Regions from separate parts of the Streptosporangium sp. NPDC023825 genome, predicted to be linked through region 2. Evidence: riboswitches for the same ligand, from Rfam matches in the RefSeq annotation. Region 2 holds a riboswitch; the other holds the start of a gene.
The links. A riboswitch is a leader RNA that binds a small molecule or an ion and turns the genes downstream of it on or off. The one in region 2 is predicted to bind glycine.
Positions count from the first base shown of each region.

Region 1: linked by a shared signal. The riboswitch ahead of gcvP (aminomethyl-transferring glycine dehydrogenase) and the one ahead of gcvT (glycine cleavage system aminomethyltransferase GcvT) in region 2 are both predicted to bind glycine.

Region 1 covers NZ_JBFAAE010000070.1:30,676-43,194, reverse strand. The annotation lists gene AB0G15_RS37470 (TetR/AcrR family transcriptional regulator C-terminal domain-containing protein) at 160-747, shown strand; gene AB0G15_RS37465 (DUF5999 family protein) at 1,173-1,364, shown strand; gene AB0G15_RS37460 (alpha/beta family hydrolase) at 1,371-2,003, opposite strand; gene AB0G15_RS37455 (hypothetical protein) at 2,137-2,496, shown strand; gene AB0G15_RS37450 (hypothetical protein) at 2,737-3,519, opposite strand; gene gcvP (aminomethyl-transferring glycine dehydrogenase) at 3,645-6,500, opposite strand; glycine riboswitch at 6,682-6,774, opposite strand; gene AB0G15_RS37440 (MerR family transcriptional regulator) at 6,790-7,320, opposite strand; gene AB0G15_RS37435 (bifunctional nuclease family protein) at 7,555-8,025, opposite strand; gene AB0G15_RS37430 (MerR family transcriptional regulator) at 8,105-8,782, opposite strand; gene AB0G15_RS37425 (FHA domain-containing protein) at 8,782-9,294, opposite strand; gene AB0G15_RS37420 (mannose-1-phosphate guanyltransferase) at 9,585-12,086, opposite strand; gene AB0G15_RS37415 (CDP-alcohol phosphatidyltransferase family protein) at 12,090-12,519, opposite strand, start outside.
Region 2 covers NZ_JBFAAE010000018.1:109,038-127,942, reverse strand. The annotation lists gene AB0G15_RS18475 (DUF1707 domain-containing protein) at 109-666, opposite strand; gene AB0G15_RS18470 (response regulator transcription factor) at 676-1,341, opposite strand; gene AB0G15_RS18465 (sensor histidine kinase) at 1,365-2,564, opposite strand; tRNA gene AB0G15_RS18460 (tRNA-Leu) at 3,222-3,294, opposite strand; partial or broken gene AB0G15_RS18455 (HNH endonuclease) at 3,323-3,463, opposite strand; gene bcp (thioredoxin-dependent thiol peroxidase) at 3,835-4,299, opposite strand; gene AB0G15_RS18445 (DUF3618 domain-containing protein) at 4,411-4,740, shown strand; gene AB0G15_RS18440 (hypothetical protein) at 4,872-5,378, shown strand; gene AB0G15_RS18435 (amino acid deaminase/aldolase) at 5,649-6,842, opposite strand; gene AB0G15_RS18430 (DUF6286 domain-containing protein) at 6,992-7,651, shown strand; gene AB0G15_RS18425 (hypothetical protein) at 7,879-9,954, opposite strand; gene AB0G15_RS18420 (L-serine ammonia-lyase) at 10,048-11,424, opposite strand; gene gcvH (glycine cleavage system protein GcvH) at 11,497-11,889, opposite strand; gene gcvT (glycine cleavage system aminomethyltransferase GcvT) at 11,886-12,977, opposite strand; glycine riboswitch at 13,011-13,105, opposite strand; glycine riboswitch at 13,106-13,204, opposite strand; gene AB0G15_RS18405 (gamma-glutamyl-gamma-aminobutyrate hydrolase family protein) at 13,310-14,005, opposite strand; gene AB0G15_RS18400 (LacI family DNA-binding transcriptional regulator) at 14,357-15,376, shown strand; gene AB0G15_RS18395 (3-oxoacyl-ACP reductase) at 15,436-16,200, opposite strand; gene AB0G15_RS18390 (aldehyde dehydrogenase family protein) at 16,206-17,552, opposite strand; gene AB0G15_RS18385 (glutamine synthetase family protein) at 17,555-18,898, opposite strand.

The DNA of each region.
Region 1 (12,519 bases), on a different contig from region 2:
CCGTGCGGCGCCACCGGCCCTCTCACCGTACGGCGCCACCGGCCGCCTCGCCGTACGGTGCCACCGGCCACCTCGCCGTACGGCGACGCCGAGGAACATCGGTCCTGCCCGGCGCGCCGTCCTTTACGCAGTAAGGTGAGCGGTGGCAGGATGCCTTTCATGCCTGCCAAGCGACCGCCCGTCCCGCTCTCCAGGGAACGCATCATCGACGCCGCCCTCCACATCGCCGACGGCCAGGGGCTCCGGCGCCTGACGATGCGGCGGCTGGGCGACGCGCTCCAGGTGGAGGCGATGGCCATCTACCACCACCTGCCGCGCGGCAAGGACGCCCTGATGGACGCGCTGGCCGAGCACGTCACCACCGTCCACGCCGAGCCCGGCGAGAGCTGGCAGGACAGCGCGAGGGCCTGGTGCAGGGCGAGCCGGGCCGCGCTGAGGGAGCATCCCGGGGTGCTGGCCCTGGCCCTGACCAAGCCGCCGAGGGGCAGGGCGGCGATCGCCATCAGGGAGCAGACCGACCAGCTGGCCGACGCGGGACTGGCCGACGCCGCGGGCGCGGTACGGGCCCTTCGGGCCTACGTCTTCGGCGCGGTGGCGGTGGAGGTGCAGCAGTCGGGCTGGGCCGAGCCCTCGGGCGACGAGGACGAGCCCTGGCGTCCCCCGTCCAGGGGAGGCGGCAGCCCGGAGGCGGACACCGACTTCGAGCACGGGCTGGACGCGCTCCTGGCCGGCCTGGGCGCCCGGTGAGCGCATCGGACCCGGCAGGGGACGGTCAGGGGTTTGGAAACCCGCGTCGGCGCACGTCAGCAACTTGTAACCGATCGTTTACCTGCTCGGCGGCGTGTCGCACTTGGTCGAATATCCTTATATGAGGCATGCTGTGTTATAGGTCACATCCCCTGATAAAGCCCTGACGGACTGACCCCTTACCAGTTCTCAAACAGTCCTAACGGGCTATGTCGCCAAGGTGCGATCGATCGCACACTTGATCTGCTTGATGTGCGGCTCCCGTTCTGTTAGGGACCGCATGGCCATATATCAACATTCAGATGCTCGTCCCCGTCATACGTGGGAACGGAGACCCATCGGTGACGGTGCCGCCGGATGTCCGATGCCCACCCGTGCCCGGTGTGACCCGGGCGAGCCGACACGAGAGATCCGGAGGCACGCCGATGTGCCCGCACGAGCCGTCCTGTCCGTCCGCCGACGCGCTGGACCGCGAAGCCGCCCGCACCATGGCGGCCCACCCCGAGCAGGGCTGGAGCCTGCTCTGCAACGGTGTGGTGCTGTTCGACGACACCGGCGAGCTTCTTCCCGACGGTGCCGTCATCGAGCCGCACCGGCCACTGGCCGGCGTCGTCTGAGGCCCGTCACACCCGGCCGGTCACGCTGAGCGGGTCCACCGAGCCCGGCCGCATCCTCGTGTCGAGCCACTCGGCGGCCACCTCGCCCACCCTGGCGGGATTCCTCCCGAGGTCGTGACCCTCTCCCGGCAGCACCACCAGGCGCGCGGCGTCCGCCGCCTCGGGCACGCCGAACGGGTCACGGTCTCCGTTCACCACCAGCACGTCCACACCCGCCGCGCGCAGCTCCCCGGCGCGTGACCGCTCCGGCCTCCCCGGCGGGTGCAGCGGGAACGCCAGCGCGACGACCGCGACGGCCCCGACCCGGTCGGCCGTACGGCACGCGACCCTGGCCCCGTTGCTCCGCCCGCCCTGCGCCAGCGGCAGCCCCGGGTAGCGCCCGCGCAGCGCGGTCACCAGCGTCTCCCACGCCTCGTCCTGCTTGACCGCCGACCCCGGCGCGCGGGCTCCGCGCATCCGGAACGGCTGGAGCACCCGCGCGACCGTCGCGCCGATCGCCAGCGCGGCGTCCCGCACGGCCAGCAGGTCGGGGGCGTCCACTCCCCCGGCCGAGCCGTGGGTGAGCACCAGCAGGAAACGCGGGGCGGCCACCTCGTCGATCTCCACCAGCGCAGGGCCGTGCGGGGTCGTGATCTCCATGGGCGGGACCGCGTGCGCGGGGAACCCGGATCCCGGCGTGGACGCGCCGGCGGGAGGGGTGGACTCGGAGGTGGACACGGATCTCCTCCTATTGACTGATGCCCGGCGGCCGGCTTGAAGGAACAATCGAAGCGTGCAGGACTATCAAGATATCCGCCAGGACATGCATGCCACCGTCGAGGCCCGGCGCGACCTCGGCCCCGAGTACGAGGCCGCCCTCATCGAGTCGTTCGTGTCACGCCTCGACGCGACCATCGCCCACCGGGTGCGCGCCGAGATGCACGCCGCCGGGGCGCCGAAGGCCAAGTCGGCCAAGTCGCGCAAGAGCTCGAACGGCTCGATCCCGATCGCCCTCGGTTCGATGGGCATCGGGATCCCGCTGACCGCCGTCGCGGCGCAGACCTCCGGCACCGCCGGGCTGCTGCTGGCCTGGGGCGGGATCGTGGCGATCAACTTCGCCCACGCCCTGAGCCGCTGGCGGGAGCGCGACTGACACCCGCCGGGGTCCCGCCCGGCCCCTCCTTTCCGGCTTCCCGCCCTGGCTCCCCGCCTCGGGCCGTCTCGGGCGGCCCGGAATCCGCGCGGCCGGACCGCCGGGAAGGCCGGTGCCCGTGCAAGGTCTCCCACGGGCCCGACGAGCACCGCGCTCTCGCACGGAACCGGCGCGCCGCGCGCCCCGGGCTCAGAGGTCCCGGCCGAGAGGTTCAGCGATCCCGGTCGAGGCCCGGAAGGCTCAGAGATCCCGGTCGAGGCGGAGGCGGACCTCACCGGCGAGATCCTCGTCCGCGCTGTCCAGGCCGTAGCGCCACACGCGCTCGGCGTCCTCGTCGCGCCCCCTGAGCGGGAGCGTGCGGGCCAGGAGCTCGATGGCCAGCGCGCCGGTCTCGACGTCGCCGCCCTCCTCGATCGCGGCGGAGAACTCCGCGCATGCCAGCTCCAGGTGAGCGATGCCGAGCATCACCCGCAGCCTCGGCACCTCGGCCGCGTCGGGCACGGCGAGCGCCTCCAGGAGCACCTGGGCGGCCTCCCCCGGCTCGCCCTCCTCCAGGAGTGCCTCCGCCAGCCGCTGGGCGGCACGAGGAGCGATCTCCGGGTCGGCGGTGGCCAGCGCGTCACGCAGCGACCTCTCGGCCTCCTCCTCGCCCGTGGCGAGCCTGGCGAGGGCCATGTGCGCCAGCGGGACGTAGGCGGGATGGCCGACGCCCAGCGCGGCCTGCCAGGCGGCACGGGCCTGGTCGGCCAGGCCCTCCCGCTCGAAGCTCCCCGCGAGCAGGCAGGCGGCCTGGGCGGCGAACTCCGGATGCCCGGTCGCCAGCGCGGTGCGCGCGGCCGTGCGGGAGCCCGCCACGTCCCCGCTCTCCTCCAGCACCACCGCGAGACCCACCGCCGCCTGGGCCCGGTCGGGCTCGTCGGGATCGGCGACCAGCTCGGCGAAGATCGCGGCGGCGCCGTCGAGGTCGCCCGCCTCGGCCAGTCTTCGCGCGGTGTCCAAGGGACGGGTGTCCACCTCAGGCATGCAGGATCCTTCCGGATACGGAGACGCCCCGAGCCTAACGACTCGGGGCGCCCTCCGTCCTGTCGCATTCCCCGCGAATATCGAGGGTCGCGCGGGCTTGCGGTCCCGGCGGGACCCGGCGGCGATCAGTCCTCGTACGCCTCCAGGGGAGGGCAGGAGCAGACCAGGTTGCGGTCGCCGTAGGCCTGGTCGATGCGGCGGACCGGCGACCAGTACTTGCCCTCGCGCACCGACGGCAGCGGGTAGGCCGCCTCGGTGCGGCTGTAGGGGTGGCCCCACTCGTCGGCGACGAGGCTGTCGGCCGTGTGCGGGGCGTTGCGCAGCGGGTTGTCGGTCTTGTCGTACGCCCCGGAGGCGACCTTCGCGATCTCCTCGCGGATCGCGATCATCGCCTCGCAGAACCGGTCGAGCTCGGCCAGGTCCTCGCTCTCGGTCGGCTCGATCATCAGCGTGCCGGCCACCGGGAAGGACATGGTCGGGGCGTGGAAGCCGTAGTCGATGAGGCGCTTGGCCACGTCGTCGACCGTCACCCCGGTCTCCTTGGTGATCTGGCGCAGGTCCACGATGCACTCGTGGGCGACGAGGCCGCCGCGGCCGGTGTACAGGACCGGGTAGTGGGGGCTGAGCCTGCGGGCCAGGTAGTTGGCCGACAGGATGGCCTGCTCGGTGGCCGCCTTCAGGCCGTCGGCGCCCATCATCCGGATGTAGGCCCAGGAGATGGGCAGGATGCCCGCGGAGCCGTACGGGGCCGCCGAGACCGGGCCCACCGCGGTGCCCTCGCGCAGCGGGTGGCCGGGCAGGTAGTCGGCCAGGTGGGCGCGGACCGCGACCGGGCCGACGCCGGGGCCGCCGCCGCCGTGCGGGATGCAGAAGGTCTTGTGCAGGTTCAGGTGGGAGACGTCCGCCCCGAACTCGCCGGGCCTGGCCAGGCCGACCAGCGCGTTGAGGTTGGCGCCGTCGACGTAGACCTGCCCGCCGGCCTCGTGCACCAGCTCGCAGATCCGGACGATCGTCTCCTCGTACACGCCGTGCGTGGACGGGTAGGTCACCATGATCGCGGCGAGCTGCTCGCGGTGCTTGTCGATCTTCGCGACGAGGTCGTCGACGTCCACGTTGCCCTGGTCGTCGCAGGCGACCACGGCCACCCGCATGCCCGCCATCACGGCGCTCGCGGCGTTGGTGCCGTGCGCGGAGGAGGGGATCAGGCAGACGTCGCGGCCCGCGTCGCCGCGCGCGGTGTGGTAGGCGCGGATCGCCAGGAGCCCGGCGAACTCGCCCTGGGAGCCGGCGTTCGGCTGGAGCGACACGGCGTCGTAGCCGGTGACCTCGGCCAGCCAGCGCTCCAGCTGCCCGATCAGCTCGACGTAACCCGCGGCCTGGTCCTCGGGCGCGTAGGGGTGCAGCCCGGCGAACTCCGGCCAGGTGATCGGCTCCATCTCGGTGGTCGCGTTGAGCTTCATGGTGCAGGAGCCCAGCGGGATCATCGACCGGTCGAGCGCGATGTCCTTGTCCTGGAGCCTGCGCAGGTAGCGCAGCATCGCCGTCTCGGAGCGGTGGCTGTGGAAGACCGGGTGGGTCAGGTAGTCGCTGACGCGCGCCAGCGAGGCGGGCAGCGCGTCGTGCGCGGCGGCGTCCAGGTCGGCCAGCACGGCGCCGCCGATCCCGAAGGCGGCCAGGACCTGCTCCAGGTGGAGGGGCTCGGTCCTCTCGTCGCAGGTGACGCCCACGTGGTCGGCGTCGACCAGGCGCAGGTTGACCCCGTTGTCGCGGGCCGCGGCGACGACCGCCTCGGCGCGGCCGGGAACCCTGGCGAGCACGGTGTCGAAGAAGGTGTCGTGCACGACCTCGACGCCGCCCTGGCGCAGGCCCTCGGCCAGCACGACGGCGTGCCGGTGGGTGCGACGGCCGATCCTGCGCAGGCCCTCGGGACCGTGGTAGACGGCGTACATGCCGGCGATCACGGCGAGCAGCACCTGCGCGGTGCAGATGTTGCTGGTGGCCTTCTCGCGGCGGATGTGCTGCTCGCGGGTCTGGAGCGCGAGCCGGTACGCGGGGCGCTGGTCGGCGTCCTGGGAGACGCCCACCAGGCGGCCCGGCAGCTGGCGCTGCAGGCCGTCACGGACCGCCATGTAGGCGGCGTGCGGGCCGCCGAAGCCGAGGGGGACGCCGAAGCGCTGGGAGGAGCCGACCGCGATGTCGGCGCCGAGCTCGCCGGGCGCGGCCAGGAGGGTGAGGGCCAGCAGGTCGGCGGCGGCGACCACCTGGGCGCCGCGCGCGTGGGCGGCGTCGGCGATGGCGCGGAAGTCGCGGACCCTGCCGCTGGCGCCGGGATACTGCACGAGCACCCCGAAGCACTCGGGAAGCTCCTCGGTGAAGTCGCTCTCGACCAGCTCGATGCCGAGCGGCTCGGCGCGGGTGCGCAGCACCGCCTTGGTCTGCGGCAGCGCGTCGGCGTCCACCACGAACACCTTCGAGGGGCTGCGGCCCGCGCGGCGGGCCAGGGTCATCGCCTCGGCGGCGGCGGTGGCCTCGTCCAGCAGGGAGGCCCCGGCGACGTCGAGGGCGGTGAGGTCGGAGACGACGGTCTGGAAGTTGATCAGGGCTTCCAGGCGGCCCTGGGAGATCTCCGGCTGGTAGGGCGTGTACGCGGTGTACCAGCCCGGGTTCTCCAGGAGGTTACGGCGGATGACGCCCGGGGTGATCGTGTCGTGGTACCCCAGGCCGATCATCGAGGTGAGCACGGTGTTGCGCCCGGCGAGGGCCCGGAGCTCGGCGAGGGTCTCGGACTCCCCTGCCGCCGGGGGCAGGCTCAGCCGCTCCGAGGAGCGGATCGCCTCGGGCACGGCCACCGCGACCAGGTCGGAGACGGAGGCGAATCCGACCGCCTCCAGCATGCGGGTCTGGCCGGCGTCGTCCGGCCCTATGTGGCGGGTCGCGAACGCGGGGGAGCCGAGTTCGCTGAGCGATGACAGGTCGGTCATTGGTGAAGCCTCCCGGGACGGGGTGGAGACCGGCGCTGGGCGCGGGCGTATGCCTGGTCTCCCCCTCTGTCATCACGACCGTCGTGCGGGTCGTGACCTGAGAGCTTCACCTGCCCCTTGTCGGGAGGCTTGCACCGTCGGTGAGTCGCGCCTGGCGAGCGCGCCTGCTTTCCAGAGTTGCCTCGTCCGTGCGGTACCGGGTGCCTGAGAGATTCCGGGGAGGTTGCTCCTTCGGCGCCCCGATCCTGGTCGGGGTCTCTCCCGCACAGGGTCAGTGGCAGGTCCGAGTTTACCCGGTTCGTCGTGCTCTGCGACGGCGGGCCAGCTCATCGGCCTGATGATCTCCTAAAGGGCCCTCGCTCGACTCCGCGCGTTCGCCGGGCAGATCCGCGAGGGAGCCCTCCACCTCCTGCCACACCCGTCCCAGAGCTATGCCGAAGACTCCCTGACCGCCCTGGAGGAGGTCGATGACCTCGTCGGGCGAGGTGCACTCGTAGACGCTCACCCCGTCGCTCATCAGGGTGATCCCGGCCAGGTCGTTGACGCCCCGGTCGCGCAGGTGCTGCACGGCGATGCGGATCTGCTGGAGGGAGACGCCGGTGTCGAGGAGGCGCTTGACGACCTTGAGGACCAGGATGTCGCGAAAGCCGTACAGCCGCTGGGAGCCGGAGCCGTGGGCGGCTCGCACGGTGGGCTCGACCAGGCCGGTGCGCGCCCAGTAGTCGAGTTGCCGGTAGGTGATGCCGGCCGCGGAACAGGCCGTGGGGCCCCGGTAACCGATGTCGGCGGGCACCTTCACCGGTTGCCCGTCGAACAGCAGACCCTCTTCACCCGCGCGCTGACGTGCCGACTGGCGCCGTTCCGGGTCATCCTGATCGGCGTTTCTACCCTCGCCGCTGCTGACCGCCACGCGGACCTCCGGCTTTCTCTCATCCCACGGCCTGATCTGGGGGTTTACGCACGACCGCGGGTTTCACTTGCACCGTAGGACTGGGGCCAAGTCCAGTCAACGACCCCACCCGGCGCGTCGTGAAGCGTAAATGCACCGAAATTCCTACCCCGCGCGGCCGAAGTCCTCGGGCGTGATCGTGTCAAGGAACTCCCTGAACTTCTCCACCTCGTCCTCCTGGTCGTCCGGGATGATCACCCCTGCCTCCCGGACCACGTCCTCACTCGCGAAGATACGTGCGCCGGTGCGAAGTGCCAAGGCGATCGAGTCCGAGGGGCGCGCGCTCACCTCGACCCCGTTGGAGAACACGAGATCGGCGAAGAAGATGCCGTCGCGCAGGGCGACGATGTTGACCGTGCTCAGCCGGACGCCGAGTCCTTCGAGCACGTCGCGGAACAGGTCATGCGTGAGCGGCCGGGGTGGTGGTTCCTCGGCCTGGGCCATGGCGATCGCCGTGGCCTCCGTCATGCCGATCCAGATAGGTAGGTAACGCTCCCCATGCGTCTCTTTCAGCAAGACGATCGGCTGGTTGGAGGGCATCTCAACTCGAACGCCCACGACCTCCATCTGCAACACGGGCTGCTCCGTCTTCGCTGGATTCCGACCGGTTTGTTCAACGTAACACTCGTGGGGGTACGAGTGCCTGGTCAGGTTCTCACCGGCCCAGGGCCCCACGAACGCCGGAACGCAGCAGAGAGGCGTGCAATTCCAGCAGCAGGCCGGAGATCTCCCTGGCCGTCTCGTCGGCCTGGTCGATGGCCCCGGGCCTGCGGCGGCGCAGGAGCGGGGCGACGGCCTGCTCCACCAGACCGGCCTCGCGCTCCGCGGCGGCCTTGACGGCTCGCAGATGGCGGGCCCGCAGGCCGAAGGCGGCCAGGGCTCCGACGCTGCGGGCCACGGCCAGCGCCTCGGCGTCGTAGTAGCGGGCCACGGCGGCCAGCAGGCCGTAGTCCTCCAGCTCGGCGAGGGTCTCCTCGTCGAGCTCGGCGGCGGCGAGCAGCTCCTCGCGGGTGAGCCGGAGCTCGGGGGGCGCGTCGCCGGGGACCGCGCGCGGCTTGGCGGCCGGACGCTCCTCGCGGTCGGCCGCCTCCAGATGATCCTTGATGACGCGCAGCGGCAGGTAGCGGTCACGCTGCTCGCTGAGGATGTAACGCAGCCGCTCGACGTCGGCGTAGGTGAACTTGCGGTAGCCGGAGGGACTGCGCTCCGGCTCGATCAGCCCCTCGCCCTCCAGGAAACGAATCTTGGAGATGCTGACGTCGGGGAACTCGCCCTGCAGCAGAGCGAGCACCTCCCCGATGCTCATGTGCGCACGAGCGGCCTGCGAGCTCATCATCCTCCAGCGGCGCCGCGGGTGAGGAAGACCAGGCGGAACTTGCCGATCTGCACCTCGTCCCCGCCGTACAGCGGGACCTCCTCGATGCGCTCGCGGTTCACGTACGTGCCGTTCAGGCTGCCGACGTCGCGGACGGTGAAGACCCCGCCGCCGCGCCGGTAGAACTCCACGTGGCGGCGCGAGACCGTGATGTCGTCGAGGAAGATGTCGCTCTCGGGGTGACGGCCCACGGTGGTGAGGTCGCTGTCGAGCAGGAACCGGCTGCCGGCGTTGGGGCCGCGCATCGCGACCAGCAGCGCGGTGCCCGGGGGCAACTGCTCGACGGCCTGCCGCTCGGCGAGAAGCGTCTCACCTGTCTCCGCCTCGTAGGCCTCGATCCCGGAGAGGGAGATCGTCGATGTGCTGTCTCCGGGGGTCTCGGCTTTGGTAAGCGGCGACCCGCATCGTGAACAGAAACGGGCATCCTCAGGATTGGCATGACCGCACTGCGTGCAGTAGACGCTCGGCATCGATCGGCTCGGCCTCCTACCGCGAAGACGCGGCAACGGTGCTCAGTGATGCGCGCCTCGCTTCTTCGCTTCTCAAGTGTTTTCTCGGACTGCGAATGCCGCAACATACAGTGATGAGGCGCGAAGGTCAAGGTTGACGCTGAACCGCGGGTACGGTCGGTGACAAAGTTACAGTGGGGCACTGTCCCCGGTCCATGGCGCCGCGCTGTCTTTGTGGCAACCGCTCGGCCCGCGGCCCCCGTCAGGGCGCCTTCCCGCGCCTGCGGCGCGACGGCCGGGGCCGGGTCCCGTCAGCCGCCCGCGGCCTCCTCCACCACCCTCGCCCAGTGCTCGATCAGGGTCTGCGCGGAGTCGACGTCGAACCCCTCGGCCCACAGGTGGGTGACCGCCTCCGCCGGGTCGGGCAGCACCAGGGTCCAGCTGCCGTCCTCGGCGACGACCCGCACCCCGTCCGTGGTGTCGATGCGGTAGTGCTCGGCGGCCTCGATGACCGAGCGCATCACCGCGCCCTTGGCCGCCCACGGGGTCGGCACGGTCCGGCGCAGCAGCTTGGCCTCGGGGATCCTGGCGTCGATCTGGCTGAGCGAGAGCCGGGTCCTGGCGACCAGGCCCAGCAGGCGCAGGAACACCGCCAGGCCGTCCACCGTGGGGCCGAACTCGGGCACGATGAAACCGCCTCGCCCGTCGGCCGCGAAGATCATCTCCGGCCCCCTGGCGGCGGCGGTGAGCGCGTCGATCGCGGTGGAGGTCCACTCGGCCTGGACGCCGTGGAACCTGCAGACCTGCTCGGCCACCCGGGTGGTGGTGACCGGCAGCGCCACCCTGCCGCCGCGCCGCTCGGCGGCGACCAGGTCGAGCACCACCAGCAGGGCGCGCTCCTCGCTGATCAGCTGGCCCATCTCGTCCACCAGCGCGACCCGCTCCCCCACCGGGTCGAAGCGCACCCCGAAGGCCGCCCTGGAGGAGCTGACGAGCTCCGACAGGCGCTGCAGGTCGCGGCGGCGCTCGGCGAGGGTCTCGGTGGGCGAGGCGTCGTCCAGCCGGTTGTTGACGGTCAGCACGTCCACCCCGACGCGGCCCAGCAGGCTGGGCAGCACCAGCGAGGAGGTGCCTCCGGCGCAGTCGACCACGACCTTCATGTCGGCGTCGCGCACCCCGCTGATGTCGACCAGGCGCAGCAGCTCGTGCGTGTAGTCCTCCACCGCCCGGGCGGGGAAGCTCAGCTCGGCGATCTCCCCGGGGAAGGCGCGGCGGAACTCCTGCCGGGAGAAGACCCGGTCCAGCTTGCGCTGGGCCGCCGGGGAAAGATCCGCGCCGTGCTCGTCCATGAAGACGATGTCGACGCTCTGCGGGTCTCCGGGGGTGGTGCGCAGCGCGATGCCGCCGACGGCGTTCTCCCTGGCGGTGTGGAAGCGGGCCACCGGGAGCGGGGACGCCTCCAGGTCGAGCACGTTGATCGCGCTGGCGTTCAGGGCGCTGATCACGGCCCGCTTCAGCGCCCGCGCGGCGCGGGAGGAGTCGCGGGAGGTGATGACCGAGGCGCCCTTCTTCAGGGTGGTGGCGTAGGCGCTGGCCAGCCGTACGCACAGCTCGGGGGTGATCTCGACGTTGACCAGCCCCGAGACTCCCCGGGGGCCGAACAGGTTGCGCTGGGCGCGCGGCTCCCAGATGACGCTGTTGTTGATCACCGCCCCGGCCTCGATGGTCTTGAACGGGTAGATCTTGACGCCGGAGGAGATGTACGCCTCGGCCTCGATGATGCACTCGTCGCCGACGACGGCGCCCTCCTCGACCCTGGCGCCGGTCATCAGGTCGGTGTTCTTGCCGATCACGCAGCCGCGCAGGTGGGCGCTGGGCCCGACGTAGACGTTGTCGTGGACGACCGCGCGGTGCAGGAAGGCCCCCTCCCTGACCACCGCGTTGCTGCCCAGCACGGTGTACTCGCGCAGCTCGGCGCCCGCCTCGATCTTGGCGTAGTCGCCGACGTAGAGGGGGCCCTTCAGGACGGCGTCGGCGTCGACCGAGGCCCCCTCGGCGACCCAGACGCCCGGCGAGACCTCGAAGGCGTCGATGTCGACCTTGACCCGGCCGGACAGGACGTCGGCCTGGGCCTTGAGGTAGCTCTCGTGGGTGCCGACGTCCTCCCAGTAGCCGTCGGCCACGTAGCCGTACAGCGGGGCGCCGCGCTCCAGCAGCCTGGGGAACACGTCGCCCGACCAGTCGACGGACTCCCCGGCCGCGATCTCGTCGAGGACCTCGGGCTCCATCACGTAGATGCCGGTGTTGGCGGTGTCGGAGAAGACCTGGCCCCAGGTCGGTTTCTCCAGGAAGCGCTCCACCCTGCCCTGGTCGTCGACGATGACGATGCCGAACTCCAGCGGGTTGGGGACGCGCTTGAGCCCGATCGTGACCATCGCGCCGTTCTCGCGGTGGAAACGGATCATGTCGGTCAGGTCGATGTCGGTCAGCGCGTCGCCGGAGATGACCAGGAAGCGGTCGTCGCGGAGCCGGTCGGCGGCGTTCTTCACGCTGCCCGCGGTGCCGAGCGGCGTGTCCTCGGTGGCGTAGTACAGGCTCATGCCGAGCTCGTCGCCGTCGCCGAAGTAGTTGCGGACCAGGGCGGCCAGGAACTGCACGGTGACCACCGTCTCGGTGAAGCCGTGCCGTTTCAGCAGGCGAAGCACATGCTCCATGATCGGCCGGTTGATCACGGGTAGGAGAGGTTTGGGCTGGTTCGCGGTCATCGGCCGGAGCCGTGTCCCCTCCCCGCCCGCCATGACGACGGCCTTCACAGATCACCTCTTAAGGCGTTTGGCCTCGCTTGTCAGCTGACGCACCTGTACCCAATACAGCACCCCGGACCACCAGTACAGGCCGGTGCCCCAGATGGCCAGGGACCAGCCGACGATCCCCGCCACCTCGGCGTACCAGGAGGGATGGTGGGCCAGGAAGAGCAGTGGGAAGGCGTAGAGCAGGTTGGCCGTGGCGGCCTTGCCGAGGAAGTGCACGGGCAGCGCGGGACCGTACCCGAGGCGGCGCAGGATGAGCGGGATGCCCAGCAGCATCACGTCGCGCAGTGGGATGGCCAGCGCCAGCCACCAGGGGATGATCTCGCGCATGGCGAGGCCGAACAGGGTGGCCAGGATGTAGAGCCGGTCGGCCAGCGGGTCGAGCAGGCGGCCGAGCCTGCTGGTCTGGTTCCAGGCACGGGCGATCTTGCCGTCG
Region 2 (18,905 bases):
AGGACCGGAGGGCGGGGAGACGACCGAGGTGCCCGGGGGACCGGGTGCGGGAGGCGACCAGGGCCTGGCCTCCGGCGGGTTCCTCCCGGCTCCCGCTCTCGCCCGGCGCTACTTTCGCGGGTATTTGATCTTGAGGCTGCCCATGCCGACCTTGCCGGTGACGCGCAGCACCGGCGCGTCCGGACGGCCCGGGTCGGTGGCCTTGTTGCTGATCGTGCCCATGTTCGTCGTCAGCGAGTCGACCCACACGGTCCACCCGCGCGGCACGATCACCACGATGTTGCCCATCCCGCAGGTCGCCTCCAGCAGCACCTCGCGGTGCGAGCACACCGCCTCGGTGAAGTCGATCTTCACGCTGCCGGAGGTGCAACTCGCCACGATGCGCGCGGGCACCACCCAGTAATCCTTCTGCTGCACCTGCCCGTGCTTCGTCCGCAGCTCCAGCACCCCGCCCCCGCCCGGCACGGCGAACGCCACCCTGTCCTGCGGCAGGTCGGCGGTGAGAGCCCTCAGGTCGTCGTACGTCCTGGCGGCCTGAGTCCGCTCGATCCGCTCCTCCAGCTCCTCCAGGGTGAGCCGCCCGTCTCCGGCGGCCACGCGCAGCTGCTCGATAACCGCGTCCCGGTCGGCGTGCGACGCGCGAAGCCGGCCGTCAGGGTGCGTCATAAGATCATGCTAGTCGGCCGAATGCGGAGTGACGATCCCTGATTCATAGGCGTACACGACGACCTGCGCCCGATCTCTCAGGCTCAACTTTGCCAGTATCCGGCCCAGATGCGTCTTGACCGTCGCCTCCGCCAGCTCCAGCCGACCGGCGATCTCCGTGTTCGACAGCCCCCTGGCCACCAGCACCAGCACCTCCCGCTCCCGCGCGGTCAACCCGGACAGCACCGCGGGCTCGGCCGCCCCCGCCGAGGGAAGATGCACCGCGAAACGCTCCAGCAACCGCCGCGTCGTGCTCGGCGCCACCACCGCGTCCCCGCTGTGCACCGACTGGATCGCGCTCACCAGATCGGCGGGCGGCACATCCTTCAACAGAAACCCCGACGCACCCGCCTTCAACGCCGCGAACGCGTACTCGTCCAGATCGAACGTGGTCAGGATCAGCACCCGAGGCCCGCCGGCCGCAGAACGGATCAGCCGCGTCGCCTCCACCCCGTCCATGACCGGCATCCGCACGTCCATCAGCACCACGTCGACGGCGACCGTCCGCAGCGCCTCCACCGCGGCCGCCCCGTTACCCGCCTCCGCGACGACCTCGATCCCGGGATGGGCACTGAGAACCATCCGGAAACCGGTGCGCAGCAACTCCTGATCGTCGACCAGCATCACCCGGATCACCCGGTCACCCACCGCGCGCTCCGTCAAGCCGCCCGACCCGCCCCGGTGTCGCCGATCGGCAACCGCGCCACCACCTGGAACCCGCCACCAGGAACGGGCCGTGCCTCCACACTCCCGCCGAACAACGCGACCCGCTCCCGCATGCCGACCAGGCCGTGCCCGCCCTCACGCTCCGGCGTCGCGGCCCCGCGACCGTCGTCGGTCACCCGCAAGAGCAGCTCCCGCACGCCGTACTCCATCTCGACCGTGGCCCTGCTGTCCGGACCGCCATGCTTGAGGGTATTGGTGAGGGCCTCCTGCACGATCCGGTAAACCGTCAGCTGCTCCCCCTCGGGAAGCTCCCGGGCAACGCCGGACACCCGCAGCTCCACCGGCAACCCCGACTCCCGCACCTGCGCCACCAGACCGTCCAGCTGCGACAGGCTCGGCTGCGGAGCGTACTCCTCCTGGACGCCGTCGGCCCGCAACACGCCCACCATCCGCCGCATCTCCGCCAGCGCCCTGCGGCCCGTGGCCGAGACCGCCTCCATCGCCCTGCGCGCCTGCTCGGGATCACTGTCGATCGCGTACCCCGCCCCGTCGGCCTGAACGATGATCACACTCACGTTGTGCGCCACCACGTCGTGCAGCTCACGGGCGATCCGGGCCCGCTCCGCCGCCGCCGCCAGCCTGGCCTGCTGATCGCGCTCCCGCTCGGCCCGCTCGGCCCGCTCCTCCAGGCCCTCCAGGTAACGGCGGCGGGTGTTCGCGTAGATCCCCGCCATCCAGATCGCGACCGCGAACGCCGAGGCCGTGGCGAAGGCGCTCGGATCGAACCCCCGAGGCACCCGCCCGAACACCAGGAACAACCCCAGCTCCACCACCAGACCCGCCCCCACCGCCCAGCGCAGCGGGCGCCGCGACGCCACGCCGTACATGGCGACGAGCACGGAGAGGTTGAAGACCAGGGGCTGCACCCCGAGAAGCCACTGGAGGAAGGAAGCCAGCGAGATGACCGCGAAGACCGCCACGGGACGCTCGCGCAGCCAGAACAGCGGCACGAACAGCAGCAGCGTCAGCCCGGCGAACCCCCACGGCCCGAGCCTTTCCGCCCCCCAGGCCACCAGGTCGATCACCCCGACGGTCCAGAGGTTGAGCAGCGAGACCAGCAGGAACGGAGTCAGCCACAGGGCGTCCGTGATCCTGGGATGGCGCCCGCTCCAGGCGCGCAGTCTGCCGAACACATCACCACGATACGTATGCGCAGATCAGTGACCTTCCCCCTCAAGGGGGAACCCGATGTACGACTCAGGTCGCACACCGGGTCGGACATCCGGCACGGCTTACGCGGCCTTTACGGCCTCTGGGACACCATGGTTTCCGGGAGCGCCCTCTGGGGTGAGTAAAGGGAGATAGTTTGTGGTGATCAATCACAACGACGACAGGTCGCGCGGCCACGGAACGGGCCGCGCGACCTGACGTTTTCCCCTGCCGCGCCGGGTGGCCCACATGCCGGACGGCCGCCGCCCCGCCCCTCGGGTGTTCCGGCGACCTCGCCCGATCACCGGAGCTGATTCACAAAGGTTTTCCCGCTCGGCGGCGGACCTCGCGCCATCCCCGACGAGACCGGACCCTACGCGGGCCACTCGCCGGAGCCGCCCCGCACAGCGCGGCCAGGCGAACCCATGTCACCGCTCTCGCCCATCTCGACGGACGCGGCGGCGCGCTCCTCCTCGAGAACGGACTCGCGCAGCAATTGAATGGCCCTGCGTATGACCGCGGATCTCGACGCGAAGCGTTTTTCACTTCGACAGTATTCTATGAAGAATGAATCCTGGACCGATATCGTTACGGCGGTGTCTACCGACTTCATGTCGACCGGGCGATTTTGAATTGTTTTGTGGGGTCGACGGGATTCGAACCCGCTCTGTACGACACCTAAAATCGCCGCCTCTGCCGTTGGGCTACGACCCCTATTCTTTCCTGCAAAATTCTCTGTCTGTGAATGGCAATTGGGACAGAGGAATCGCAGGTTTTCTTTTCTGTTGTCCAGCCAGTTGCCATTGATGTGGTCAACGTGCAGCGTCAATGAGCGACCTTGCCAGACGCCCTCGATCCTACATCCCGCGCAGCGGTAAGGCATCCCGATCTCGATCAAGATGCGCCTGAGCTGCCCGGGGTCCGGGCGCGGGCTGCCTTCCGGCCGTATGGCGAGAACCTGTTCCGGGCGACTGCGTCGTGGTGAGGGCTTCCCTCTGTTGGGGGAGACCCTGCGAAAGTGCGACGTGTCGATTCCGAAGCGCTTCAGCTGGCGGCTGATATGGGCATGGTTGCCGCCCGCGATGGTGATGCCGAGGCGGCGGAGGACGTCGGCGATGCTGAGGGAGTGGGCCGCGGCCTCCGCCAGCATTTCGGGGGTGTATTTGTATTTGATGGGCACGCCCCAAGCCTAGGCAATGGGACTGGCAATTCTTGGGGCATGCTCACGTCGTATCAAATGGTGAAAAACGGGTTTTAGTCGAGGCCGAGTTCGCGGCGGAGGCGGGCCACGTGGCCGGTCGCCTTCACGTTGTAGAGAGCCTTCTCGATCTTTCCGTCGGCGTCGATGACGAAGGTGGAGCGGATGACCCCGACGGTCGTCCTGCCGTACATCGTCTTCTCCCCGTACGCGTCGTAGGCCTTGTGGACCTCGAGGGAGGGGTCGGACAGGAGCGGGAAGGTCAGGGCGTCGTGTTCGGCGAACTTGGCGAGTTTGGCCGGGGTGTCCTTCGAGACGCCGAGCACGGCGAATCCGGCCGCGGTCAGCGAGGCGAGGCTGTCGCGGAAGTCGCAGGCCTGCTTGGTGCAGCCCGGGGTCATCGCGGCGGGATAGAAGTAGAGGATGACGCGCCGACCGCGGTGTGTCTCCAGCGACACGGTGGTGCCGTCGGCGGCGGGAAGCGTGAAGTCCGGGGCGGCGTCGCCCGGCTCGAGTTTCATGGTGTTCCTCCGAGGAATGGTTCCCCGGTCAACTTACCGGCCTGTCCGAAGTGCCGTGGGCGGGCAGGACCTGACAGACTGATCAATGTCAAGGAGTAGGGGAGGAGCGCCATGGCGGACACCGATCCCGCGGAGTTGGAGCGGCAGATCGAGCGCACGCGCGCGGAGTTGGCTCAGACGGTGGACGCCATCGCGGACCGGGTGAGCCCCAAGCGGGTCGCGGCACGCGGTGTGGCCAAGGTCAGGGCGAACGCGGAGCATCTCGTCGCCCAGGTCGGTGACATGGTGGGCGTGGCGGGACCGAAGCCGGTCAAGCTCGCCGGCGAGCCCGAGGATCTGTGGGCGGACGACCGGCCGGACCTGGCGCCGATCCTGATCGGGGTGGGGGCGGTGCTGGCGCTCGGCGCGGTGGTCGTGCTGTGGCGGCGCCGGCGTCGCTGACCGTCGCTGACCGGGGGGTTCCGGCGTCGCCGGCGACCGGTCGGCGGCCCCGAATTGAGTAGGGGTTTACTCATGTGACCTTTTTCCCGCTCGCGGAACATCGCGGGTAGGTGAAAGGGAGGGGTAAATCCATGAAAAACATCATTCGCGCCGCGATCGCGGTGGTGGCGACCACGGGCCTCATGCTGACGGCGGCTCCGGCCGCCTTCGCCGCGACACCGGCGTCCGCCTCGTCCGCGTCCGCTGTGTCCTCGTCGTCCTCGTCGCGTGACGTCGACGACAGCTTCGAGCAGGAGTCCAGGAACGGCCTGGCCACGCTGGAGGCCAGGTACTCGGTCAGGGGCGACGAGGAGGACGACAACACGTTCAGGCTGCGGGGCGAGCTGTACGACGGTGACAGGCGTACCTTCCGCCAGGGCGGTCGCTGCGCCTACGTCGAGGTCCAGGTCGTCTCGTCCGGCGACGAGGACTGGGACGTCGCCAAGCGCGACAGGCTGTGCAGCTACGACGACACCAAGCGCTTCCGTGTCACGGCGCACGACGTCAGCGAGGTGCGGGTCAAGACCTGCCAGGTCAAGTACCGGAGCTGGTCGACCCACAGGTGCAGCAGGTGGGAAGAGCTCGACCTGGGCTTCTGAGATCCCCCGGAGGTTCCTCGCGGGCACGGTCTCTCCGGGCGCGGAGCACCGGGGGCCGTGGTGCCCGGGGAGAGGCCGAGATGTGACAGGCACGAGGAACGGGCACCCGCCGGAGCGGCGGGTGCCCGTTCCTCGTGCCGGGGTCCGCTCCCGTGTTCCGGACGGTGCCGGGTTCGAAGGGGACGCCGCCGGGTTCGGAGGGGACGCCGCTCTGCCGGAGTTCCAGCCGATCCCGGCCACGGATCCGGGGGAGGAGACAGGGGCGAGAGGTCAGAGGAAGGTGCGGCCCTCGCCCCGGTAGGTGGGAACCTCGTCCACGACCTCGTCCCCGTCGATCAGGTGCAGGCTCGCGAAGCGCTCGCAGAGCTCACCCGCCTTGGCGTGCCGGAACCAGACCCGGTCGCCGGCGCGCAGGTCCTCGGCGGCCTGCCCGATGAGGGGGGTCTGCACCTCTCCGGCGCCCTCGTCGGCGTCGTAGCGCAGCCCGCACGGCAGGTAGGGCTGGGGCAGGCGGTTGTCGCCGGGGGCGCCGGAGGCGGGGTAGCCGCCGCCGAGGACGGTGACGACGCCGGGGGCGGGGCGGCGTACGACGGGCAGGGCGAACAGGGCGGCGGGCCGGCCGGTGAATCCCCGGTAGAAGTCGAACAGGCGGGGGTGGAAGAAGCCGGATCCGGCGGCGATCTCGGTGACGGCCCTCTCCTTGGCGGTCTTCTCGATGCTGCCGGTGCCGCCGCCGTTGACGAACTCCAGGTCGGCGATCTGGCGGACGGCCTGGACGATCCGGCCCCTGCGCGTGATCAGCTCGCGCCGGGACCGGGCCTGCATCAGGCGGACGGCCCGGGTCAGTACGGGATTGCCCGGCGGGTCGTCGCCGACTCCGGCGATCTGCGCCTCGTAAGCCATCAGGCCCACGAGCCGGAATCCGGGCCGTTTCGCGATCTCGGTGGCCAGGTCGGCGGCCTGGCCGATCTCGCGGATGGGGGAGCGGCGGACCCCCGCCCTGAACCGGCCGCCGAAGGCGAGGTAGCCCGCGTCGACGTCCAGGCAGAGCCGGATCTCGTGGCGGTCGCGGACGCCGGAGACGGCGGACTCGATGAGGTCCAGGTGTTCGGCGTGGTCCACCATGATCGTGATCTCTCGTGCCGCGTCCGGGCCGGCGGCCAGCTCGGCGAGCGCGGCGCGGTCGACGGTGGGGTACGCCACCAGCACGTCCCGCATCCCGGTGGAGACGAGCCAGAGGGCCTCGGGGAGGGTGAAGGCCATGATGCCGGTGAAGCCGTCCATGGCGAGGATGCGTTCGAGTACGGCCCGGGACCTGACGGACTTGCTGGCGACCCTGATCGGCTTGCCCCCGGCCCGACGGACCATTCCCTCGGCGTTGGCGCGCAGGGCGGGCAGGTCGAGGACGGCGAAGGGGGGATCCAGGTGCGCTGTGGCCCGGTCGTAGCGCTGGCGGTCGTCCATGTTCGCAGGATAACCCGGCCCCAACGAATGTGAGCGATATTCATGTTGTCGGAGGGGTGGTCAATGCTCCCGCCAGGAGGGCCTCAAGATCGCGTAAGTGGGCGGTTGATCCCCGGCCCGCTCCTGCCCGAACGCGTACACATGACCGAATGACGACTACTCTCCAGGACATCCTGGCGGGCTCGGGAGGCACCGGCGGCGCGGGGACCACCGCCGGAGGCTCGGGAGGCAAGGCGGCGGCCGAGCAGTTCCAGGACGTCCGGCGCAGGTCGGTGCGGTTGCTGCGGCCGGGCAGGAGCCCCGCCGGTGTCCCCGCGGCCCTGACGGTGTCCGCCGTACTGGTGGTCTCGGCCTCGGTGACGGTGGGCCTGCTCATGGAGTCGCCGGTCGCGAGGGTGCCCTACCGGCGGCTCGTCAACGGGGCCGGCGCGTGGAACTGGTCGGATCCGGCCACGTTCGCCGCGTCGACGCTCGCCATGGCGGCGGGCCTGGTGATGCTCGCGCTCGCCGCGCTGCCGGGCCGGACCCGGCTGGTGCCGCTGGAGTCGGGGGACCCGCACATGGTGATCGGCATCACCAGGTCCGGGCTCCGCCGCACGCTCCGGGAGGCCGCCGAGGCGGTGGACGAGGTGAACGGCGCCCGGGTCCGGCTCACGTCGCGGGTCGTCGAGGTCACCGTGTTCACCGACGCCGAACGGACCGGGCCCGTGCTGCGCCGGGTGGGCGCGGCGGTGGGTGACCGGCTGTCCGGGCTGGGCGCGATGTGCGCGGGTGACGTCGTCGTACGGTTGCGCAGGAAGAAGGCGTGATGAGGCCCTACCTGGGCAACCGGATCGGTCTGGCCGTCACCGGGACGGTGCTGGTGTGCGCGGGGCTCTACGCCTTCCTGCGGGGACGCGGTGACATCCCCGGCCACTCGCCCGGAGCCAGGCTCGTGCGCAAGGGGTTCCCCGGCTGGCTGGCCGCGCATCCGTGGCTGGGCTGGCTGGTGGCGCTGCTGCTGGTGGCGCTGGCCCTCCTGGCGGTGCGGTGGCTGCTACACGCCCTGGGATGGGGACGGTGGGGCAGGCGGTCCGGGACGGGGACCGCCATGCTCGGGGTTGCCCTTAAAGAAGTCGAAGGGCTCACCCGCGTCCGCGTCAGGTACATACGGCACGAGCGGCTGCGCATCGGGGTGGGCTGCGCGCCCGCGACCGATGTCGGCAAACTCGTGGCCCGGCTGAACAGGGACGCGGTGGGGAAGGTCCGACGGGCGCTCGGGGAGGTAGAACTCGGCGTGATGGTTCGCCTGCACGTCCGCCGCCGCTGACCCTCCGGACACCGGCCGCTCGCCCGTCGCGCCGTACGCGGGTCGCTCGCCCGCCCCTCCCAGCACCGGCCATTCGCCCGTCATGCCGTACACCGGCCGCTCGCCGGTGACGCCGTACGCGGCTCGCTCGCCCGCCGTGCCGTACGCCGGCGGCTCCGTCGTGTCACCGTACGCGGTGTCTCCGTACGCGCCGCCCCGGTGCGCCTGCCCGTCGTACGAGCCCGGCCCGTACCCCGATTCCCCGACGGGGCTCGCGTACACCGGCCGTTCGGCCGTCGTGCGGTACGACGGGTCCTCGTCGTCCGGGTCCTCGTACGGCGGTTTCCCGTCCGGTTCCCCGGCCGTCGGCCCGGGCGCGTTCTCCTCGTGCCTGTCGTGCCTGGCCCCGAAGGCCAGTCCGGCGGCGAGGCAGACCAGCGGGAGGGCGGGGATGACGTAGCGGTGGTCGAAGGCCGCGATGAAGGGCGGCAGGACCAGCAGCATGGTCCCCGCCGCCCAGGGCAGCAGCACCGCGCCGCCGAGCCGCCGCAGCCGCATCAGCACCCCGACCAGGCCGACCAGCAGGATCACCGCGAGGTACGGGCCTCGCACGAAGCCGTACTCCTGGTAGCCGCGCAGCCAGCCCGCGTACGGCTCGACCGTCACCGGCGCCCCCGACGAGCCCTGGTAGGCGACGGTCAGCTGCTCGGCGGTCTTTCCCTGCGAGGCGACCCCCGAGGAGAAGGGCCGCACGGACTCGGGGAAGACGTAGGCGCTCTGCGGCCCGGGAGCCGGGTAGACGCGCCGCGTCCAGTCGAAGATGTGGGCCGCGTCGTCCAGGCCCGCCCGCAGGAAGTCGAACGGCTGGGCCATGATCGCCTGGGTGGCGAAGGCGCCCGCGAGCGCGTCGCGCTCCGCCCAGCTGCCCTTGACCTTGTTCAGCGGCGAGTCGCCGTCCCAGATGTAGACCGGCGGCGCCGGGCGCTGCCCGAGCGGCTCGACGGGGCACAGGGCCGCCTCGGGGCCGGCCGGGTGGATCCTGGCGCAGTCGGCGAAGGTCATCGTCCGCGCCCAGAGGAAGGCGTTCCCCCTGGTCAGCCCGAAGCTGCCGTGCTCGGTCCTGAACCAGGCCGCGTACGAGCCCAGACCGATCGCGGCGGCCAGCGTCGCGGCGACGACGGCCCGCCATCCGGCCCGGCGGATCAGCATGCAGACCAGCGCCACGGCGATCAGCGGCAGCCCGATCGTGCGGGTGACGGTCGCCGCGGCCAGCAGCGCTCCGGCCAGTGCCGCGACCCACACCGCGGGGCGCCGCCGCCACAGCAGCAGCGTGACCGCCAGCACCGCCAGGAACTGGAAGAGCAGGTCCGCCATGACGAGGTGTTCGAGCTGGAGCTGGTAGGCGTCCAGCAGCACCGGCAGCGCGGCCAGCGTCGCGCCCCACCCCGGCAGCCCGCCCAGCCTGCGCAGCAGCAGGTAGACGCAGACGGCCACGGCCAGCCCGAGCAGGTGCTGCACCGCGACCACCGCGGGAACGCTGGACAGCGGCTTGAGGATCCACAGGAACAGCGCGTAGCCCGCCGGGCGGGACTCCAGGGGGCGGGGGGCGAGCCCCGCGTTCAGGTAGACGAAGGAGTCGGCCCAGAACCACAGGGCGGGCCGGTAGCCGAGCATGGCGAGCAGCCGCAGGCCGCCGCCCGCCAGCAGGGCGGTGATGAAGAGCCAGTGCGACCCGAGGAAGCGGAGCACCCGCAGGGGGCGGGAGGGTCTCTCGGGGCGCTGGGAGCGACGGGAACGGCTTGCCGGGTGCGTTCCCGTTACCACCGCGACCTCCCGAGTCCCGCGCACATGGCCACCCAGCATAGGCGTGGGATCGGGGGGTCCTGCACGTGATGCGAAATTTGGTAGTGATTGCGGTCAGCACTCGATGACGTTGACCGCGAGCCCTCCCCTGCTGGTCTCCTTGTACTTGTCGAGCATGTCGCGGCCGGTGTCGCGCATCGTCTTGATGGCCTTGTCCAGCGAGACGAAGTGGCGGCCGTCGCCGCGCATCGCGATCCTGGCGGCGGCGATGGCCTTGATGGAGGCGACCGCGTTGCGCTCGATGCACGGGATCTGCACCAGGCCGCCGATCGGGTCGCAGGTCAGCCCCAGGTTGTGCTCGATGCCGATCTCGGCGGCGTTCTCGACCTGCTCCGGGGTGCCGCCCATCACCTCGGTGAGCCCGGCGGCGGCCATCGAGCAGGCCGAGCCGACCTCGCCCTGGCAGCCGACCTCGGCGCCGGAGATGGAGGCGTTCTCCTTGAACAGCACGCCGATCGCCCCCGCGGTCAGCAGGAAGCGGATCACGCCCTCGTCGTCGGAGTCCTTGGTGAAGCGGTCGTAGTAGGTGAGCACGGCCGGGATGATGCCCGCGGCGCCGTTGGTGGGCGCGGTGACGATGCGGCCTCCGGCGGCGTTCTCCTCGTTGACCGCGAGGGCGAACAGCGAGACCCAGTCCATCGTCTGCAGCGAGTCCTTCTCCGGCGACTCGCTGCGCAGCTGCCGGTGGAGCTGGTGGGCGCGGCGGCGGACCTTCAGGCCGCCTGGCAGCACGCCCTCCTTGCCGATGCCGCGCCGCACGCACTCGCTCATGACCTGCCACAGGACGAGCAGCTGGGCGCGGATCTCGGCCTCGGTGCGGCCGAACGCCCGCTCGTTCTCCAGCATCAGCCCGGAGATCGACAGCCCGGTCTCCGCGCACTGGGCGAGCAGCTCCGCGGCCGTGGTGAAGGGGTACGGCAGGACGGTGTCGTCGGGTTTGATCCGGTCGGCGCCGGTGGCGTTCTCGTCGACGACGAAGCCGCCGCCCACCGAGTAGTAGACCTTCTCGCGGATCGTCTCGCCGGACTCGGACAGCGCGGTGAAGCGCATGCCGTTGGGGTGGCCGGGGAGCGAGATCTTGCGTTCGAAGACGAGGTCCTCGCCGATGACGAAGGGGATCTCGCGGGAGCCGTACAGGGAGAGGGTGCCGGACTCGCGCATGGCGGCGAGCCGCTCGTCGACCGTGTCGACGTCGACCAGCTCGGGCTTCTCGCCGGACAGGCCGAGCAGCACGGCCTTGTCGCTGCCGTGACCCTTGCCGGTCAGGCCCAGCGAGCCGTACAGGACGGCGCTCACCCGGGCGGTCTTCTCCAGGAGCCCGTCCTGGTGGAGGCCGCGGGCGAACTTGTGGGCGGCGGCCATCGGGCCGCCGGTGTGCGAGCTGGACGGGCCGATTCCGATCTTGAAGAGATCGAAGACGCTGATCGTCATCTGAATCCTTCCAGCGTGGACGGCCACGCGCGCCCAAGGACGCGCGTGGCCGTGACGCGAGGGGGGAGAGGCTTAGGACTCACCCGAGGTGAGCGCGGCGTACTCCTCCGGCGACAGCAGGTCGTCGGCGGAGCCCTCGAGGCGTACGCGGAACAGCCAGCCGTCGCCGTAGGGGTCGCCGTTGACCAGCGAGGGGTCGTCCACGACGGTCTGGTTGACCTCGACGACCTCGCCGGAGACCGGCGCGAAGATGTCGCTCACCGACTTGGTCGACTCGACCTCGCCGACCGCGTCGCCGGCGGCGATCGTCGAACCGACCTCGGGGAGGATCTGCACGAAGACCACGTCGCCCAGCGCCTCGGCGGCGTAGGCGGTGATGCCGACGGTGAGGGTCAGGCCGTCATCGATGCCGGAGATCCACTCGTGTTCCTTGGTGTAGTGCAGTTCCTCGGGAATGCTGCTCATTTTTTCCTCCTGTAGAAAGGCAGTGCGACGACCTCGACCGGCTCGTGGCTGCCCCTGATGTCCACGGCCAGTCCCGACGACAGGCCGTTGTCCACGTAGGCCATGGCGATGGGCCTGCCCAGTGACTGGGAGGGCGCCCCGCTGGTGACCTCGCCGACGACCGTGCCGTCGCCTGCGACCACCACCGGATACCCGTGCCGGGGCACCCTGCGGCCGGTCGCGATCAGACCGACCAGGCGGCGGGACGGCGGGACGTCCTTGCGTGATTCGAGGGCGGCCCGGCCGACGAAGTCGCCCGGCTTGTCAAACCTCACCACACGGCCCAGCCCGGCGTCGAACGGGGTCAGGTCGGCCGACAGCTCGTTGCCGTACAGCGGCATCCCGGCCTCCAGACGGAGGGTGTCGCGGGCGGACAGGCCCGCGGGGACCAGGCCGTGCGGCGCGCCCGCCTCGGTGAGGGCGGCCCAGACCGGCTCCGCGTCCTCGGCCGAGACGAACAGCTCGAAGCCGTCCTCGCCGGTGTATCCGGTACGGGCGATGAGGGCCTCGCGGCCCGCGACGACGGCGGGCAGGCCGGCGTAGTACTTGAGCCCGTCGAGGTCGGCGTCGGTGAGCGTGCCCAGGATCTCCGCGGAGCGCGGGCCCTGGATCGCGACCAGCGCGTACCGCTCGGAGCGGTCGTCCACCGCGGCGTCGAAGCCCTTGGCGCGGCCGGTCAGCTCGGCGGCCACCCGCGGGTAGTTGGAGGCGTTGGCGACGACCATGAACTCGGCGGGGGCGAGCCGGTAGACGATCAGGTCGTCCAGCACGCCGCCCTCGGCGTCGACGATCATCGTGTAGCGGGCGCGGCCGGGCTCCAGCGCGGACAGGTGGCCGACCAGCGCGTGGTCGAGGGCCTCGGCGGCCTGCGGCCCGGTCACGAAGATCTCGCCCATGTGGGAGAGGTCGAACAGGCCGGCCGCCTGGCGGACCGCGTTGTGCTCGGCCGACTCGCTGCCGTAGCGGAGCGGCATCAGCCAGCCCGCGAAGTCGGTCAGCGTCGCGCCGAGGGACTCGTGCACGCCGCGCAGCGGCGTAGGTCGGGACATGTGCGCACCTCAGACAAGGGACAGATGAGAGCATCCTCCCCCTCTGTCGTCGGTGCCTGAGAGTTTCATCCGGGTTTTACCGGACTTTCACCTTCGGCGAGGCCGTGGGACCTGCTTTCCAGAGGGCACCTACCCGCACGGTCCTTTGCCTTGAGAGGTTCGCGGGGAGGGCTTGCTCCTTCAGGGGTCCTGGCCTGGGTGTCAGGACGCTCTCCCGCACGGGATTCATCGGTGTCAGCGGCCAGCCTAACCGCCCGAACCGGCCGAGCGAAATCCCCTCGCCGCCCCGAACAGGCCGGGCGAAATCCCCGCGCCGCCCCGATCCGCGCCGGTCAGGGGGTGGCGTGGCGTACCAGCGCCTCGAACAGGGCCGACTCGTCGTCGGTCTCGGGGTGCCACTGGACGGCGACGGCGAAGGGGTGGTCGTCCACCTCCACGGCCTCGATCGTGCCGTCCTCGGCGTGGGCGGTCACGCTCAGGCCCGCGGCGAGCCGGTCGAGGGCCTGGTGGTGGTAGTGGGCCACGTCCACGGTCTCGGTCCCGAAGATCTTCGAGGTCCGGCTGCCGGGGGCGAGCCACACCGGCATCCTGCCGTAACGGCCGGGAGCCGGGGCGTGCCCCGGGTGGCCGACCACGTCGGGCAGGTGCTGGTGCAGGGTGCCGCCCAGCGAGACGTTCAGGACCTGCATGCCCCGGCAGACGCCCAGGAAGGGCAGGCCCCGCTCCAGCGCCGCCCGGACCAGCCCCAGCTCCGCGTCGTCGCGGAACGGCCGGACGTGGCCGGTCCGCTCGTGCGGCTCCTGCCCGTACCGCTCCGGGCCGACGTCCCCGCCTCCGGCCAGGATCAGCCCGTCCAGGCGTCCTGCCAGGGTCGCGGGGTCGCCCGCCGGGGGCAGGATCACCGGCTGCCCGCCCGCGCGGGCCACGTGGTCGACGTAGTCGTACGGCAGGAGCGCGGTGGTCGTCTCCCAGACGGTGAAGCGCGCGGGTTCGACGTAGCAGGTGATGCCGATGACGGGACGGGACATGATCTCCTGTTTCGCCGCGCTTGCACCGAGGTCCCGGCACCGTGTGCCCATCCCGGCGCCCTCCCGCACGTTACCGGCCCCGACGGGTCCGGTGGCGGCGGGGTGCCGCCGGGTGCCGCCGGGGAGCGGGCGGGACCGCGGCGGGCGGCGGGGGTTAAGTGGTTAAGCGAATCCGCCGCCGAGGACGCGGCGGCCTCACCGCTGCCGCTGTCGCCCCGTGTGCGGGCGTTCCGCCGTGATCCAGTGATCACCGCGGGTCACGGGCCGCCGGGGGGAGCGTCGGAGATCGAGACGGGCATAGTAGGGTGCGCAGCGGAAACACGTCGAATAACCGGTTCAGGTGGGGGTCTCGTGAAGCGACCGACGATCGCCGACATCGCTCGTCGCGCGGGGGTGTCCAAGGTCGCGGTCTCCTACGCGCTGAACGACCGGCCGGGCGTGTCGGAGGCGAGAAGGAACACCATCAAGGCCATCGCCAGGGAGATCGGCTGGCAGCCCAACAGCGCGGCGCGCGCGCTCAACGGGGCACGGGCCCGCGCCGTCGGCCTGACCGTGTGCCGCCCGGCGCGGGTCCTGGGGATGGAACCGTTCTTCATGGAGCTGATCAGCGGCATCGAGAGCGAGCTGTCGGCCCGCTCCTACGCCCTGCTCCTGCAGACGGTGACCGGCCACGCGCAGGAGGCGGAGGTCTACCGCAGGTGGTGGGGGGAGGGCCGCGTCGACGGCGTCATCCTGGTCGATCTGCACTTCGACGACCCGCGCATCCCCGAGATCGGGGAGCTGGACCTGCCGGCCGTGGTGATCGGCCATCCGTCGGAGGCGGGCTCGCTCGCCGCCGTCTGGTCCGACGACGGCGCGGCCATGCGGGAGACGGTGGAGTATCTCGCCGCCCTCGGCCACCGCCGGATCGCCAGGGTCGCCGGGCTGCCCGCGCTGGTGCACACCGTCCTGCGTGACCGGGCCTTCACCGCCGCGTGCGACGGGCTCGGCCTGGCCGGTCACACCGTCGTGCACACGGACTACACCGGCGAGGAGGGCGCGCGGGCCACGCGGCGGCTGGTCAGCGGCGCGAACCGGCCGACGGCGATCGTCTACGACAACGACATCATGGCCGTCGCCGGGCTTTCGGTCGCGCAGGAGATGCGGCTGGAGGTGCCCGCGGACCTGTCCCTCGTGGCCTGGGACGACTCGCCCCTCTCCCAGGTGGTGCGACCGGCCCTGACCGCTCTGGGCCGGGACATCCCCCACTCCGGGGCCCAGGCCGCGCGGAGCCTGCTGGCGCTGATCGCCGGCGAGCACGTCACCGGCGTCCAGACCGAGACGGCCCGGCTCACGCCGCGGGGCAGCACGGGTGTGCCGGGACGCCGGTGACGGGTGTCAGAACGGGGTGACGTACGGCGTGAGGCGTGCCGGGACGCCGGTGACGGATGTCAGAACGGGGTGACGTACGCGCCGGAGATGCCGCCGTCCACGAGGAACTCCGAGCCGGTGATGAAGCTGGCGTCGTCCGAGGCGAGGAACGCCACCGCGGCGGCGATCTCCGACGCCTCGGCGAACCGGCCTACCGGGATGTGCACCAGGCGGCGCTGCGCCCGCTCGGGGTCCTTGGCGAACAGCTCCTGCAGCAGCGGCGTGTTCACCGGCCCCGGGCACAGGGCGTTCACCCGGATGCCCTCCCGGGCGAACTGCACGCCCAGCTCGCGCGACATGGCCAGCACCCCGCCCTTGGACGCGGTGTAGGAGATCTGGCTGGTCGCCGACCCCATCACGGCCACGAACGACGCCGTGTTGATGATCGACCCCTTGCCCTGCCGCCGCATGTACGGGATGGCGTGCTTGCAGCACAGGTAGACCGAGGTGAGGTTGACCTCCTGGACCCGGCGCCAGGCGTCGATGCCGGTCTCCAGGATCGAGTCGTCGTCCGGCGGCGAGATGCCCGCGTTGTTGAACGCGACGTCCACGCTGCCGTAGGTGTCGAACGCGGCCTGGAACGCGCGGGCGACGTCGTCCTCGCTGGTCACGTCGGCCCGCACGAACAGCCCGCCGACCTCGTCGGCGACCTTGGAACCGGTCGTCTCGTCCAGGTCCACGCACACGACGCGGGCGCCCTCCTCGGCGAACCGGCGCGCGGTGGCCAGGCCGATCCCGCTTCCGGCGCCGGTGATGACGGCGACCCGGTCCTGCAAACGCAGCATCGCTACTACTCCTCGGAAATGAAGACGTTCTTGATCTCGGTGAACGCTGACAGGGCATCGGGGCCCAGCTCGCGGCCGAGGCCCGACTGCTTGAAACCGCCGAACGGGGTCCAGTAACGGACGCTCGAATGGGAGTTGACGCTGAGGTTGCCCGCCTCGACCGCCCTGGCCACCCGCAGCGCCCGGCCGACGTCTCGGGTCCAGATCGACCCGCTCAGACCGTACGGGGTGTCGTTGGCGATCCGCACGGCGTCCGCCTCGTCGTCGAACGGCACCACCGACACCACGGGGCCGAAGATCTCCTCGGTGAACGCCCGGTCATCCGCCGAAGCGGGCGTCAGGACCGTCGGGGGGAACCAGAACCCCGGCCCCGGCGGGCACGCGCCCTGAAGGTGGGGCGGTCCGGTGACGAAGGAGGCGACCCGGTCCCGGTGCTCGGCGCTGATCAGCGGGCCCATCTCGGTGGCCTCGTCACGGGGGTCGCCGACCCTGACACCCAGCACCGCCTCCCCGAACCGGGCCAGGAACTCGTCGTGGACCGAGCGCTCGACCAGGATCCGCGAGCGCGCGCAGCAGTCCTGGCCCGAGTTGTCGAACACCGCGTACGGCGCGGTCGCCGCCGCCCTGCCCAGGTCGGCGTCGGCGAAGACCACGTTGGCGCTCTTGCCGCCCAGCTCCAGGGTGAGCCGCTTGACCTGCCCGGCGCAGGTGGCGGCGATCTCCTTGCCCACCTCGGTCGAACCGGTGAACACGATCTTCGCCACGCCGGGGTGCTCGACCAGCCGGGCGCCCGCCACCTCCCCGGCCCCGGGCAGGACCTGGAACACCCCCTCGGGCAGGCCGGCGGCCAGGGCCAGCTCGGCCACCCGCAGCGCGGTGAGCGGCGTCCACTCGGCGGGCTTGACGATCACGGTGTTGCCCGCGGCCAGCGCCGGCGCCAGCCCCCAGGTCATGATGACCATCGGGAAGTTCCACGGCACGATCACGCCGACGACGCCCAGCGGCTCCCTGAAGGTGACGTCCAGCCCGCCGGGCACCGGGATCTGCAGGCCGTGGTTGCGCTCGGGCGCCCCCGCGTAGAAGTCGAGCACGTCGGCGACGTTGCCCGCCTCCCAGCGGGCGTTGCCGATCGTGTGCCCGGAGTTGGCGACCTCCAGCAGGGCCAGTTCCTCGGCGTGCTCGCGCACCAGCGAGGCGAAACGGCGCAGCAGCCGGGCCCGGTCTCCCGGGCCGACGTTCCGCCAGGTCGCGAAGGCCCGCCCGGCACGCTCCACGGCCCGGTCGGTCTCGGCGGCGTCCGCCATCTCGACCTCGGCGACGACCTCTTCCGTCGCCGGGTTGATGATCTTCATGTTCACATCCGTTCGAATCCCCGGAAAAGCTCCCAGTCGGTCACCGCCGCGTCGAAGGCGGCCAGCTCGACCCGGGCGTTGTTCGCGTAGTGCGCCACGACGTCCCCACCGAAGGCGGCCGTCGCGAACGCGGAGCCCTCCCAGAGTTCCAGCGCGTCCCGCAGCGTGCTCGGCACGGTCTCCGCGCCCGACGAGTAGGCGTTCCCCGTGAACGCGTCCTCAAGCGGCAGCTCGTTCTCGATGCCGTGCAGCCCGGCCGCGATCAGCCCCGAGACCGCCAGGTAGGGGTTGACGTCGCCGCCGGGCACCCGGTTCTCGATCCGCAGCGAGGGGCCGTGGCCGACCAGGCGCAGCGCGCACGTCCTGTTGTCCACGCCCCACTTGACCGCGGTGGGGGCGAAGCTGCCCGGCACGTACCGCTTGTAGGAGTTGACGTTCGGCGCGTACAGCAGGGTCAGCTCGCGCATCAGGGCGATCTGGCCGGCGATGAAGTGCTCTCCTGCCGCCGACAGGCCGTGCGGCCCGGAACCGGCCATGACCGGCTCCCCGTCCGCGTCCCGCAGCGAGATGTGGATGTGGCAGGAGTTGCCCTCGCGCTGGTTCGGCTTGGCCATGAAGGTGATCGCCATGCCCTCCTGGGAGGCGATCTCCTTGGCGCCGTTCTTGTAGATCGAGTGGTTGTCGCAGCTGGACAGGGCCTCGCCGAAGCGGAAGGCGATCTCGTGCTGGCCCAGGTTGCACTCGCCCTTGGCCGACTCGACGTACATGCCCGCGCCCTCCATGCCGAGCCTGATCCTGCGCAGCAGCGGCTCGACCCGGGCGGTGCCGAGGAGGGAGTAGTCGACGTTGTAGAGGTTGGCGGGCGTCAGGTCGCGGTAGCCGCGGCGCCAGGCGTCCTCGTAGGTGTCGTCGAAGACGACGAACTCCAGCTCGGTCCCGACGAAGGCGCCCCAGCCCCGCTCGTCCAGCCTGGCGAGCTGCCGGCGCAGGATCTGGCGCGGCGAGGCGGTCACGTCGGAGCCGTCCTCCCAGACCAGGTCGGCCATCACCAGGGCCGTCCCCTCCTGCCACGGCACGCGGCGCAAAGTGGATATATCAGGCTTCATAACAAAATCGCCGTATCCGTGCTCCCAGGACGACATGGCGTACCCGTCGACCGTGTTCATGTCGACGTCCACCGCGAGCAGGTAGTTGCAGCCCTCGGAGGCGTGCCGCAGCACCTCCTCCAGGAAGTAGCGCCCCGACAGGCGTTTCCCCTGGAGGCGCCCCTGCATGTCGACGACCGCCAGCAGCACGGTGTCGATCCGCCCTGCCCGCACCTCGTCGTGGAGCTCGGTGACGTCCACATGCCCT